One region of the Microbacterium amylolyticum genome, then DNA from elsewhere that is predicted to be linked to it. Evidence: riboswitches for the same ligand, from Rfam matches in the RefSeq annotation. Region 1 holds a riboswitch; each other region holds the start of a gene.
The links. Region 1 has a riboswitch for thiamine pyrophosphate ahead of thiD (bifunctional hydroxymethylpyrimidine kinase/phosphomethylpyrimidine kinase). Riboswitches for the same ligand answer to the same signal wherever they lie in the genome.
Positions count from the first base shown of each region.

Region 2: it holds a riboswitch for thiamine pyrophosphate, as region 1 does, so the genes downstream of both, G6N81_RS08935 (ECF transporter S component) here and thiD (bifunctional hydroxymethylpyrimidine kinase/phosphomethylpyrimidine kinase) in region 1, are expected to answer to the same signal.
Region 3: it holds a riboswitch for thiamine pyrophosphate, as region 1 does, so the genes downstream of both, thiC (phosphomethylpyrimidine synthase ThiC) here and thiD (bifunctional hydroxymethylpyrimidine kinase/phosphomethylpyrimidine kinase) in region 1, are expected to answer to the same signal.

Region 1 is NZ_CP049253.1:730,734-734,006, reverse strand. It holds gene nadA (quinolinate synthase NadA) at 1-1,211, opposite strand, end outside; TPP riboswitch at 1,330-1,424, shown strand; gene thiD (bifunctional hydroxymethylpyrimidine kinase/phosphomethylpyrimidine kinase) at 1,472-3,273, shown strand, end outside.
Region 2 is NZ_CP049253.1:1,833,670-1,836,942, reverse strand. It holds gene G6N81_RS08940 (ABC transporter ATP-binding protein) at 1-1,315, opposite strand, end outside; gene G6N81_RS08935 (ECF transporter S component) at 1,312-1,929, opposite strand; TPP riboswitch at 1,925-2,032, opposite strand; gene G6N81_RS08930 (D-alanyl-D-alanine carboxypeptidase family protein) at 2,171-3,273, shown strand, end outside.
Region 3 is NZ_CP049253.1:2,199,389-2,202,661, forward strand. It holds gene G6N81_RS10660 (aggregation-promoting factor C-terminal-like domain-containing protein) at 225-1,079, opposite strand; TPP riboswitch at 1,425-1,532, shown strand; gene thiC (phosphomethylpyrimidine synthase ThiC) at 1,545-3,260, shown strand; gene G6N81_RS10670 (FAD-dependent oxidoreductase) at 3,247-3,273, shown strand, end outside.

The sequences.
Region 1 (3,273 bases):
CCCTCCAGTACCCAGGCGAGATAGCCCGGGTGGATGCGGTACATCGTCGAGCAGGGGCAGACGACGGGGTCGAGGCAGAAGATCTCGTGCTGCGGGTTCTGCGCAGCGAGGCGCTGAACCAAGTTGATTTCGGTGCCAATCGCGAATGTCGTCGGCTCGGTCGCGCCCTCGATCGCCCGACGAATGACGTCGGTCGATCCCGATTCGTCTGCCGCGTCGACAACCGCCATCGGGGACTCGGGGTGGACGATCACGCGGACGCCCGGGTGCTCAGCGCGAGCCTTGTCGATTTGGTCAACCGTGAACCGGCGGTGAACGGAGCAGAAGCCGTGCCAGAGGATCACGCGCCCCTCCGCGATCTCCTCGGCGCTTGAGCCTCCGAGCGGTCGGTTCGGATTCCACATCGGCATCTGATCGAGGGAAACCCCCATCGCCTTTGCCGTGTTGCGTCCCAGATGCTGGTCGGGAAAGAACAGCACCCGGCGACCACGCTGAAACGCCCAGTCGAGAACGGTGCGCGCGTTCGACGATGTGCACACGATTCCGCCGTGACGGCCGACAAAGCCCTTGATGGCCGCCGAGGAATTCATATAGGTGACAGGGATCACCGGGAGCAGACCATCCTCGTCCGGCGTATCGAGATCCCCGAGAACGTCGGCGAGCTGCTCCCAGCAGTCTTCGACCTGATCGATATCCGCCATGTCCGCCATGGAACAGCCCGCGGCCAGGTTCGGGAGGATGACCTTTTGCGTGGGTCCGGAGAGGAGGTCAGCGGTTTCTGCCATGAAGTGGACGCCGCAGAACACGATCGCCTCGGCCTCGGGGTGTGCCTTTGCGGCCTGAGCGAGCTGGAACGAGTCGCCGACGTAGTCGGCGTGCTGCACCACCTCGTCCCGCTGATAAAAGTGGCCGAGGATGACAACGCGGTCTCCGAGCGTCTGCTTCGCAGCGACAATTCGCTCCGTGAGCTCCTCGTCGGACGCTGTCCGGTAGCGAACGGGAAGCTCACCCTGCCGAGGAGCGCCAGCGGGAATGACGTCACCCATCGATGATCCCGGCCCGTATCCCGGAACCTGATCGAAGGACCATGGCGCATCGGCAAGATCGGACGAGCAGGTATCGCCCGCTCCGCCGGCCGCGATGAGGCGGATCTGTTCGTCAACGGACGCGCCAGACGGGCGCTCCTGAAGGGTGATCTGCTGTGCGGCCATGTTCTTCCTCGGTTTCGCGAGTATTGGTCAAAATGACGCGAAGGGTGCGAGGTCAGGTTAGGTGCATCTGACCATAAGGGCAAATGCGGGGCGAAACTCACGGTTCCGATAGGGTCGTCGAGATGACACGGGGTGTCCCCGCCGGGGACTGAGAACACACCCGATGAACCTGATCTCGTTGACGCGAGCGGAGGGATGTCGATGGCAATGCACAACGCCACAGGGCGAAAGACCGCGAAAAACCGGAGCGGGGACGCCTCATGAGGCGTCCCGTCGACCTGAGCACCTATCTCGTCGCGGACCTCGCTACGCTGGATCACCGCGACGCGGCTGATGTCGTGCGTGCTGCTGTTGACGGCGGCGCGACAATCGTGCAGGTGCGCGGCAAAGACGTCGGGGCAACGCGGCTCCTCGAGGTCGTCATCGCCTGCGCCGAGGCGAACGCGGGGCGCGCCACGCTGGTCGTGAACGACCGCATCGACGTGTACCTCGCAGCCCGAGCTGCCGGTGCCGACGTCCATGGCGTCCACATCGGACAGAGCGACGTCCCCCCGGTCTCGGCGCGGCAGATTGTCGGGCCCGACGCGATCATCGGCCTGAGCGCCAGCACACCCGAGAACCTCGACCGCGTGCGGGCATTGCCTCCCGGAACCGTCGACTACCTCGGAACCGGAGCCGTGCGTGCGACTCCGACAAAGCGCGATCACCCCGTTCCCCTCGGCTGGGACGGGCTCGCACGTGCGATTGCCAGCGCCGGAGGGCTTCCCTGTGTGGCGATTGGTGGGCTCGGCCCCGGCGATGCCGCTGACGCCTATGCTGCCGGAGCAGACGGAGTCGCTGTCGTTCGCGCAATCTGCCTGGCGGACGACCCTGCGGGCGCGGCGCGCGAGCTCCGACGAGAATGGAGCCGCGTTTCGGCGCCCGTTCCCAACATCCTCGCGATCGCCGGCTCTGATCCGTCGGGAGGCGCCGGTATCCAAGCCGACCTCAAGACGATTCAGGCGACGGGTGGATACGGCATGGCCGCTATCACGGCGCTCACAGCACAGAACACCCAGGGCGTCAGCGGAGTGCACGTGCCCCCGCTGTCATTTCTTCGCGCACAGCTCGATGCGATCGCGAGCGATGTGACGATCGATGCCATCAAAATCGGCATGCTCGGAACAGCCGATGTGATCCAGACGGTGACGACCTGGCTCGACGGGCTCGGCACCATACCGGCCGTTGTTCTCGACCCGGTCATGGTGGCAACAAGCGGCGACCGGCTTCTTGATGACGAATCGGAACGCGCGCTCTTCGCCCTGATTGATCGCGCCGATGTCGTCACCCCGAATCTGGTCGAGCTGGCGGCACTCACGGGCGGAGACGTCGCACAAACATGGGACGAGGCTCTGACGCAGGCGAGGGCGCTTGCCGCGCGGCACGCCGTTCTGGTTCTGGCTAAGGGCGGGCATCTGCGCGGAAGCGCCTGCCCCGACGCCCTCGTGGGGACGGACGGGCCGATCATTCAGATGGATGGCCCCCGGATCGTCACCGAGAACACCCACGGAACGGGATGCTCGTTGTCATCCGCGCTGGCATCACTTCAGGCTCGCACCGGTGATTGGGCATGGTCGACGCGGCTCGCGCGGGACTGGTTGCGCGGAGCGATCACCGCGGCGGACACGCTCGCGGTCGGCGGCCCCGGCGGGCACGGGCCGCTCGATCATGCGCACGCGATCCGCACGGGCGCGCGTCCGCCACGCCTCGCCGCCGAGCCCGATTTCTGGTGGGAGCAGATCGCCCAGATTCGCGCCGATATCGATGCCGGAGACTTCGTTCGTCAACTCGCCCAGGGAACGCTCCCCGCCGAACGCTTTGACCACTATTTGCAGCAGGACGCGCTCTACCTCCAGGCGTATGCACGGGTTTTGCGGAGCGCGGCAGATCTGGCCCCCACCCGCGAGGAACGCGACTTCTGGGCCGCTTCCGCTGAGGGCTGTCTGGTCGCAGAGATGGAGCTTCACCGCTCACGAGGCGCTGATGCCCGCGCAGAGGAATCTGCCGAAACCGCCGCGTATCT
Region 2 (3,273 bases), 1.1 Mb from region 1:
TGATCGCGACAACGGCGATGGGCTCGTCACCCGACACCAGCGTGTGGATGATCTGCACCATCTCGCGCCAGGTACGCGGGTCTTGTCCGAAGGTCGGCTCGTCAAGAACGCAGACCCGCGGCCGGGTGGCAAGCATTGCCGCCACCGTGAGGCGCCGTTTCTCACCGCCCGACAGGGTGTGCGGATTCGCCTCGGCAAGGCGGGTGAGGCGCAGGCGATCAAGCAGTTCCTCGGTGCGCTCGGCGATGACATCCTCCGGGAGGGAGAGGGCGCGCGGCCCGACCTCAAGCTCCTTCCGCACCGTCGAGGCCAGCAGCTGGTGATCGGGCGACTGCAAAACCGTGCCGATGCGGGTGAGCAGCTGCGCCGATGACCACCGCATCGGGTTCTTCTTCGCCCCGTCTCGGAGCGCATCGGCCGCGATCACCTCCCCCGAGATTGCCGGGAGAAGTCCGGCGATGGTGCGACCGAGAGTCGACTTTCCGGCGCCGTTCGAGCCCGTGATGCCCAGCACCTCACCGGCGCGCACATCCAGGTCCGTTGGGCCCGTGACCGCCTGACCCTTCACACGGCCGACGACGAGATCGCGGGCCGACAGCAGCACATCGGACGGCGCAGAGGTATCGGCGCCGTCGATGCTCAGCTGCGAGCCACTGACTGCTGCTGGCGGACCGAGCCGCACCGTACGGGTGATCACCTCTGCCCAGACATCTTCACGGTGTTCGACAACGACAAGCGTCGCGCCGGTTCGCTCCAGCACCCGGGCAACGGCGTCGCGCACCTCGACAACGCCGTCGGGGTCGAGGTTGGCCGTTGGCTCGTCCAGCAAGAGAATTCCGGGGCGCATTGCGAGCGCTCCCGCCAGCGCAAGCCGCTGCTTCTGCCCTCCCGATAGCGCCGATGTCGAATGCGAGAGGGGAACATCGAGCCCGACGAGGTCGAGCGCCTCCTCCACACGCCGCCAGATCTCGTCGCGCGGAATGCCCAGGTTTTCGCAACCGAACGCCACGTCGTCACCGACGCGCGCCATCACGGCCTGCGTATCGGGGTCTTGGAGCACCAACCCCGTCCGGCCTCTCGCCGCCTCGGGCGGCGTTCCGTCGATCAGCAGGTGCCCCTCCTGCTCGCCCTCGTCGTCCGCGCCGAGAACGCCCGCAAGCGCGTGCAAAACCGTGGACTTCCCGGAACCGGACAGACCCGTCAGGTGGATACGCTCCCCGGGCTCGACCGTCAGGTTCAGATCCCGCGCTGCCCACGCGATGCGGGTGGCGTAGCGCCACCCCCACCCGCGGGCATCAATGCGAGCGGGCGTCACACGCGCTTCGACGCCGTGCGACCCGCCGCGAATCTATTCAGCGCACCCGTTGCGGCAAGCCCGCGCACGAGCGCCCACCCGCCGAGGCCCGCGATGATCGCGCCCGAAATCGTCGTGCAGGTGATGTAAATCACCGTGAACGCGGTATCCGCACCGGCGTACCAGCTAATGCGGTCGTTGATGCCGCCACCGAGACCGGCAGCTGCACCCGCCAGCATCGCCACGAGGGGACCGAAGCGCTTGTAGAGGAAGATCGCGAGAATGATCTCGGCACCGATTCCCTGTGCGAGGCCCGACACGATCGTCATCGGCCCCCACTGGTTACCGATGAGAGCGGAGATCGTTGCGGCGACGGTCTCGGTGTAGACCGCGGCACCGGGCTTGCGCACGATCAGACCACCCACAACACCCGCGATGAGCCACGGGCCGATCATCAGTCCGTTCAGCCCGGGCAGCAGCGATTCGACGAAGGCGCCGGGAATTTTGTATCCCGTGTTCCACACGACGAAAATCACGGCACAGGCGACGGCCACGATGCTCGCGATCACGATGTCCACAACACGCCACTGCATGCGACGGGGCGTGACGGTGCGCTGATCTGAAGACGTAGACATTCTTGTTTTCCCTTCCTGCGCCGGCATGATCCGGATCAGGTTCGACGGTCGGCGCGATACGCGCCCTCTCAGCCCGACGATGCGGACTCCCGTGGTGTTGTGGGCCGATAGCGGGCCCGTCACCAAACGTATTCGGTCGGCGATGACAAATTATACGCGGGGGCAGAATCGTCGCCGGATCGTAAGGCGCCGACGTGGTGTTCTCCGTGAAACCGCGAGGTGTGTGAAGTAAGTTGAGCGCGTGAGCAGTGAACAGGATCCCGAGCGCCCCGGTGGCGACGAGCGTGCCATGGACGAGGCGCGCTCGGAAGACATTCCTGCCCCGACGTCAGACGAGTCGGAGTTCACCGACCTTTTCGCGATGCGCCCCGATACCCCGCCGATCGCGACCAACGCCGAGTCCGAGGGTTTCTCCGACGATGCGCAGCCGCAGACCGACTCAATTCGCCTGATCGGTGAGATGTTCGGAGGCTTCCGCCGGAAGTCCCCCTCCTCGGACAAAGACCTCCACATCCTTTTGGGAACGGCAACAGCAACGTTGCCGCAGATCACGGGCGACAGGGTGGTCCCACAGGCCGAGCCCGCTGACGCTGTTGACACCACACAGAACGACGCACCGGAGGACACCGTGAACCAGGAGCCCCCCGCGCCGAGCGACAGCCCCGAGCCCGCCGCCGGTTCGACTCCGCCGGAAAGCCCGCAGGCGCTAACGATCCGCACGGCGTACGTTCCGCGCTCTCCCGACAACCAGGCCGAACGCGCTCTCGCGTGGCTCACGGCTGAGAACGTCGGAACCGGGCAGGTGCCGGTCATCAGTCAGGTGTCGGACATCGTCCCCCGCCGCCGGCGCTGGGTGGGCGCGATCTTCGCTCCGATCCTCACGGCCATCGTTCTCGCGGTTGCCTACGTCGTGGCGTTCGCCGTGTGGCCGCTGCACAACGTCGGCCCCGACATCGCCAGCGCCACGCTGGAGACCCCGACCGGAGCGCCGATGTCGATGCCGTGGCCGGATCAGGGCTATGCGGCCGTTGCGATCGAGGGCATCGACGGTGTCGTCTCCTCGGCAACCGAAGAAAACCCGGAAACGCCGGTTCCGATGGCCAGCCTCACAAAGGTCATCACCGCTCTTGTTCTGCTCGAGCGTCAGCCGCTCGCCCCGGGCGAAGACGGGCCGATGTATGAGTTCGGATGGCTCGATCAGCAGGCAGCGAACGATCTGCGGTGGCGCAACGAATCCGCCCTCGACGTTCCCGTCGGCGGCACGCTGACGTACTTCCAGCTCCTCGAAGGAATCCTCATGGGCTCCGCGGGGAACTACGCCAACAAGCTTGTCGACCAGCTCTG
Region 3 (3,273 bases), 1.1 Mb from region 1:
CTCCTCATCCCGTACTCGGTGTTCAACGCGGTAGGCGAGTCTTGGGAATGGGCCTTCTACTCCGGCCTGGCCATCGGAGTCGAGGTGCTGCTCTTGGTGTTCGTCCTACGCTCGGCCTGGACATGGTCTCGTGCCAGCGTCGCCCCCGCCAGTGCTGCGGCGTCCGGGTAGTCAGGCAGGGCCCGGCACTGTGCCGAGCCCCACTGATGGTTTTCCGTGACGGATCAATACCAGTTGACCGCCTGCGAGTGCCCCCATGCGCCGCACGGTGCTCCGTACACGGACGAGATGTATTCCAGGCCCCAGGTGATCTGCGTTGTCGCGTTGGTGGCCCAGTCGTCCGCGATGGACGCCATCTTGTTTCCGGGCAGCGACTGTGGAATTCCGTAGGCCCCACTCGAGGGATTCTGCGCCTGATAGTTCCAGCCGGATTCCTTCATCCAGAGCTGGTCGAGGCACTGGAACTGGTCTTCGCCCCAGCCGTAGGTGTCCGCGGCAATTGTGCGGGCAACCGCCCGCGCTCCGTCGGGAGTGTTGGCGGCGGCGAGGGCCTCCGCCGCAGCCGCTGCCTCTTCTTCGGCCTTCTTCTTCGCCGCGGCCTCTTCCGCTTCCTTTTTTTTGCGGGCCTCTTCTGCGAGGCGAGCCTGCTCTGCTTCCGCCGCCTCAACCTCTTCGGAGACGCTGGCGATTACGGCGGCAGCGTCAGAGGTGACGCTCTGGGCAACGACTGCCGGCATGCCTGCTGCGTCCTCGAGGTAGCTGACGACGGCGGTCAGCTCATCCGTCTCAACGGAATCATCCGCGCGTTCGAGGAGTTCCTTCGCCTGGGCGATGGAGGCTTCCGCGTGCGCCGCGGTGGCGCTGTCGGCAAGCGCGACGGTCGCCGTAACACTCCGCCCTGACGACGCCGCGCCCGTTGTCGCGAATGCCGTTCCGGTTCCGGCGGCGATAACGCCGAGGGTCAGAACAGCAGCGATGGTGATGCGACTCCGGCGTACTTCGCGCTCCTTGCGGAGCAGGCGAAGGTGGCTGGGCCGGGGGTAGGGCGTGAGCAGGGGAGGAGTGTCGTGCGAAGTCATGGAGGGTGTTTTATCCAAAGCGTCGTCGTGCGGATCGGGTTCCGCGGAGGAGACGCGTCGCGCGTCTCGTCGTGGGGAGAATGGGCCTGTCGGCACCGGCCTACGACGATGCGCATCGAAACTGAACGTGCGCGAAGAAAACACCTGTTTCGGGGTGAAAACGGGGTGTCGAGCATTGTGCGGAGGCTCGAACCTGGGAAGAGGGCTCCCAGCGTGTGATCCGCGGGATGACGGCGATCGCGGAGGGTCACCTCCTTTGGTAACGACGCGATAACGACACGTGCCTCTGAGTTCTCTGCGAGAGAGGTGAATGTGGGGGAGGACGACAGTTCCTGCTAACGTGATCGGCGTCCACACGGGAGTCCCAGCAGGGGCTGAGATCGGGCTAACGCTGCCCGCGACCGTCGAACCTGTTCGGATCATGCCGACGTAGGAAGTAGGAGCGATAATTTGCGCACCCGTGAAATGACCCATTCGGTCGCCTATCTGCACGACGACGAGAACGACATCCGGGTGCCGGTCACCCGTATCGCTCTCACGAACTCGCCGAATGGCGAGGAGAACGCTCCGTTCGACACCTATCGCACCGAGGGGCCGGGTGGGGACCCCGTGCGGGGAATCTCCCGTGAACGCGAAGCCTGGATTCGTGAGCGCGGCGACACAGAAGAGTACGACGGCCGGCCACGCAACTTGCAGGACGATGGCCGATCCGCGGCCCGGCGCGGCGCCGCTTCTGCCGAGTGGCAGGGCGAAACGTTCCGGCCTCGCCGCTCCCTTGACGGCCGCACCGTTACCCAGATGCACTACGCACGTCAGGGAATCATCACCCAGGAAATGCGCTACGTCGCCCTCCGAGAGGGGTGCGATGTCGAGCTCGTGCGCAGCGAGCTGGCCGCGGGGCGCGCGATCATTCCCCTCAACGTGAATCACCCCGAGGCCGAGCCGATGATCATCGGCAAGGCGTTCCTGGTGAAGATCAACGCCAACATCGGAAACTCTGCCGTCACCAGTTCGATCGCTGAAGAGGTCGACAAGCTCAGCTGGGCGACCACCTGGGGCGCCGACACCGTGATGGACCTGTCTACGGGTGACGACATCCACACGACGCGAGAGTGGATCGTGCGCAACTCGCCCGTTCCGATCGGCACGGTTCCGATCTACCAGGCGCTCGAAAAGGTCGATGGAGAAGCGCACCGCCTCACGTGGGAGATCTTCCGCGACACGGTGATCGAGCAGTGCGAGCAGGGCGTCGACTATATGACGATCCACGCGGGCGTTTTGCTGCGTTATGTGCCCCTCACCGCAGAGCGCGTCACCGGCATCGTCTCGCGCGGCGGTTCGATCATGGCGGGCTGGTGCCTCGCGCACCACCAGGAGAACTTCCTGTACACGCACTTCGATGAGCTGTGCGAGATCTTCGCGCGGTACGACGTGTCGTTCTCGCTCGGTGACGGGCTGCGCCCCGGCTCAACGGCTGACGCCAACGACGAGGCACAGTTCGCCGAGCTCGACACGCTTGCCGAACTCACGCACCGCGCCTGGGAGTACGACGTTCAGGTCATGGTGGAGGGCCCCGGTCACGTGCCGCTGCACCTGGTTCGTGAAAACGTTGAGCGTCAGCAGGAGCTGTGCTCCGGTGCCCCCTTCTATACGCTTGGTCCGCTCGTCACCGATGTCGCTCCCGGCTATGACCACATCACGTCCGCCATCGGCGCCACGGAAATTGCCCGCTATGGAACGGCGATGCTCTGCTACGTCACGCCGAAGGAACACCTCGGCCTTCCCAACCGCGACGACGTGAAAACGGGTGTGATCACGTACAAGATCGCCGCTCACGCCGCTGATCTTGCGAAGGGCCACCCCGGCGCTCACGAGCGCGACGACGCCCTGTCGAAGGCGCGGTTCGAGTTCCGGTGGCGTGACCAGTTCGCGCTGTCACTCGACCCCGACACGGCGGAGGACTTCCACGACGAGACGCTGCCCGCCGAGCCGGCGAAAACGGCGCACTTCTGCTCGATGTGCGGGCCGAAGTTCTGCTCGATGCGTATTTCCCAGGACATCCGTGATCGCTTCGGTAACGCGGAAGAACAGGAAGCGATCGTCGAGATGCGGCGCAAGTCGGAGGAGTTCGTGGCATCGGGAGCCACGGTCTATCTCGACGAGCCCCGTGTTCGCGTCTGACGTTGACGTCGCT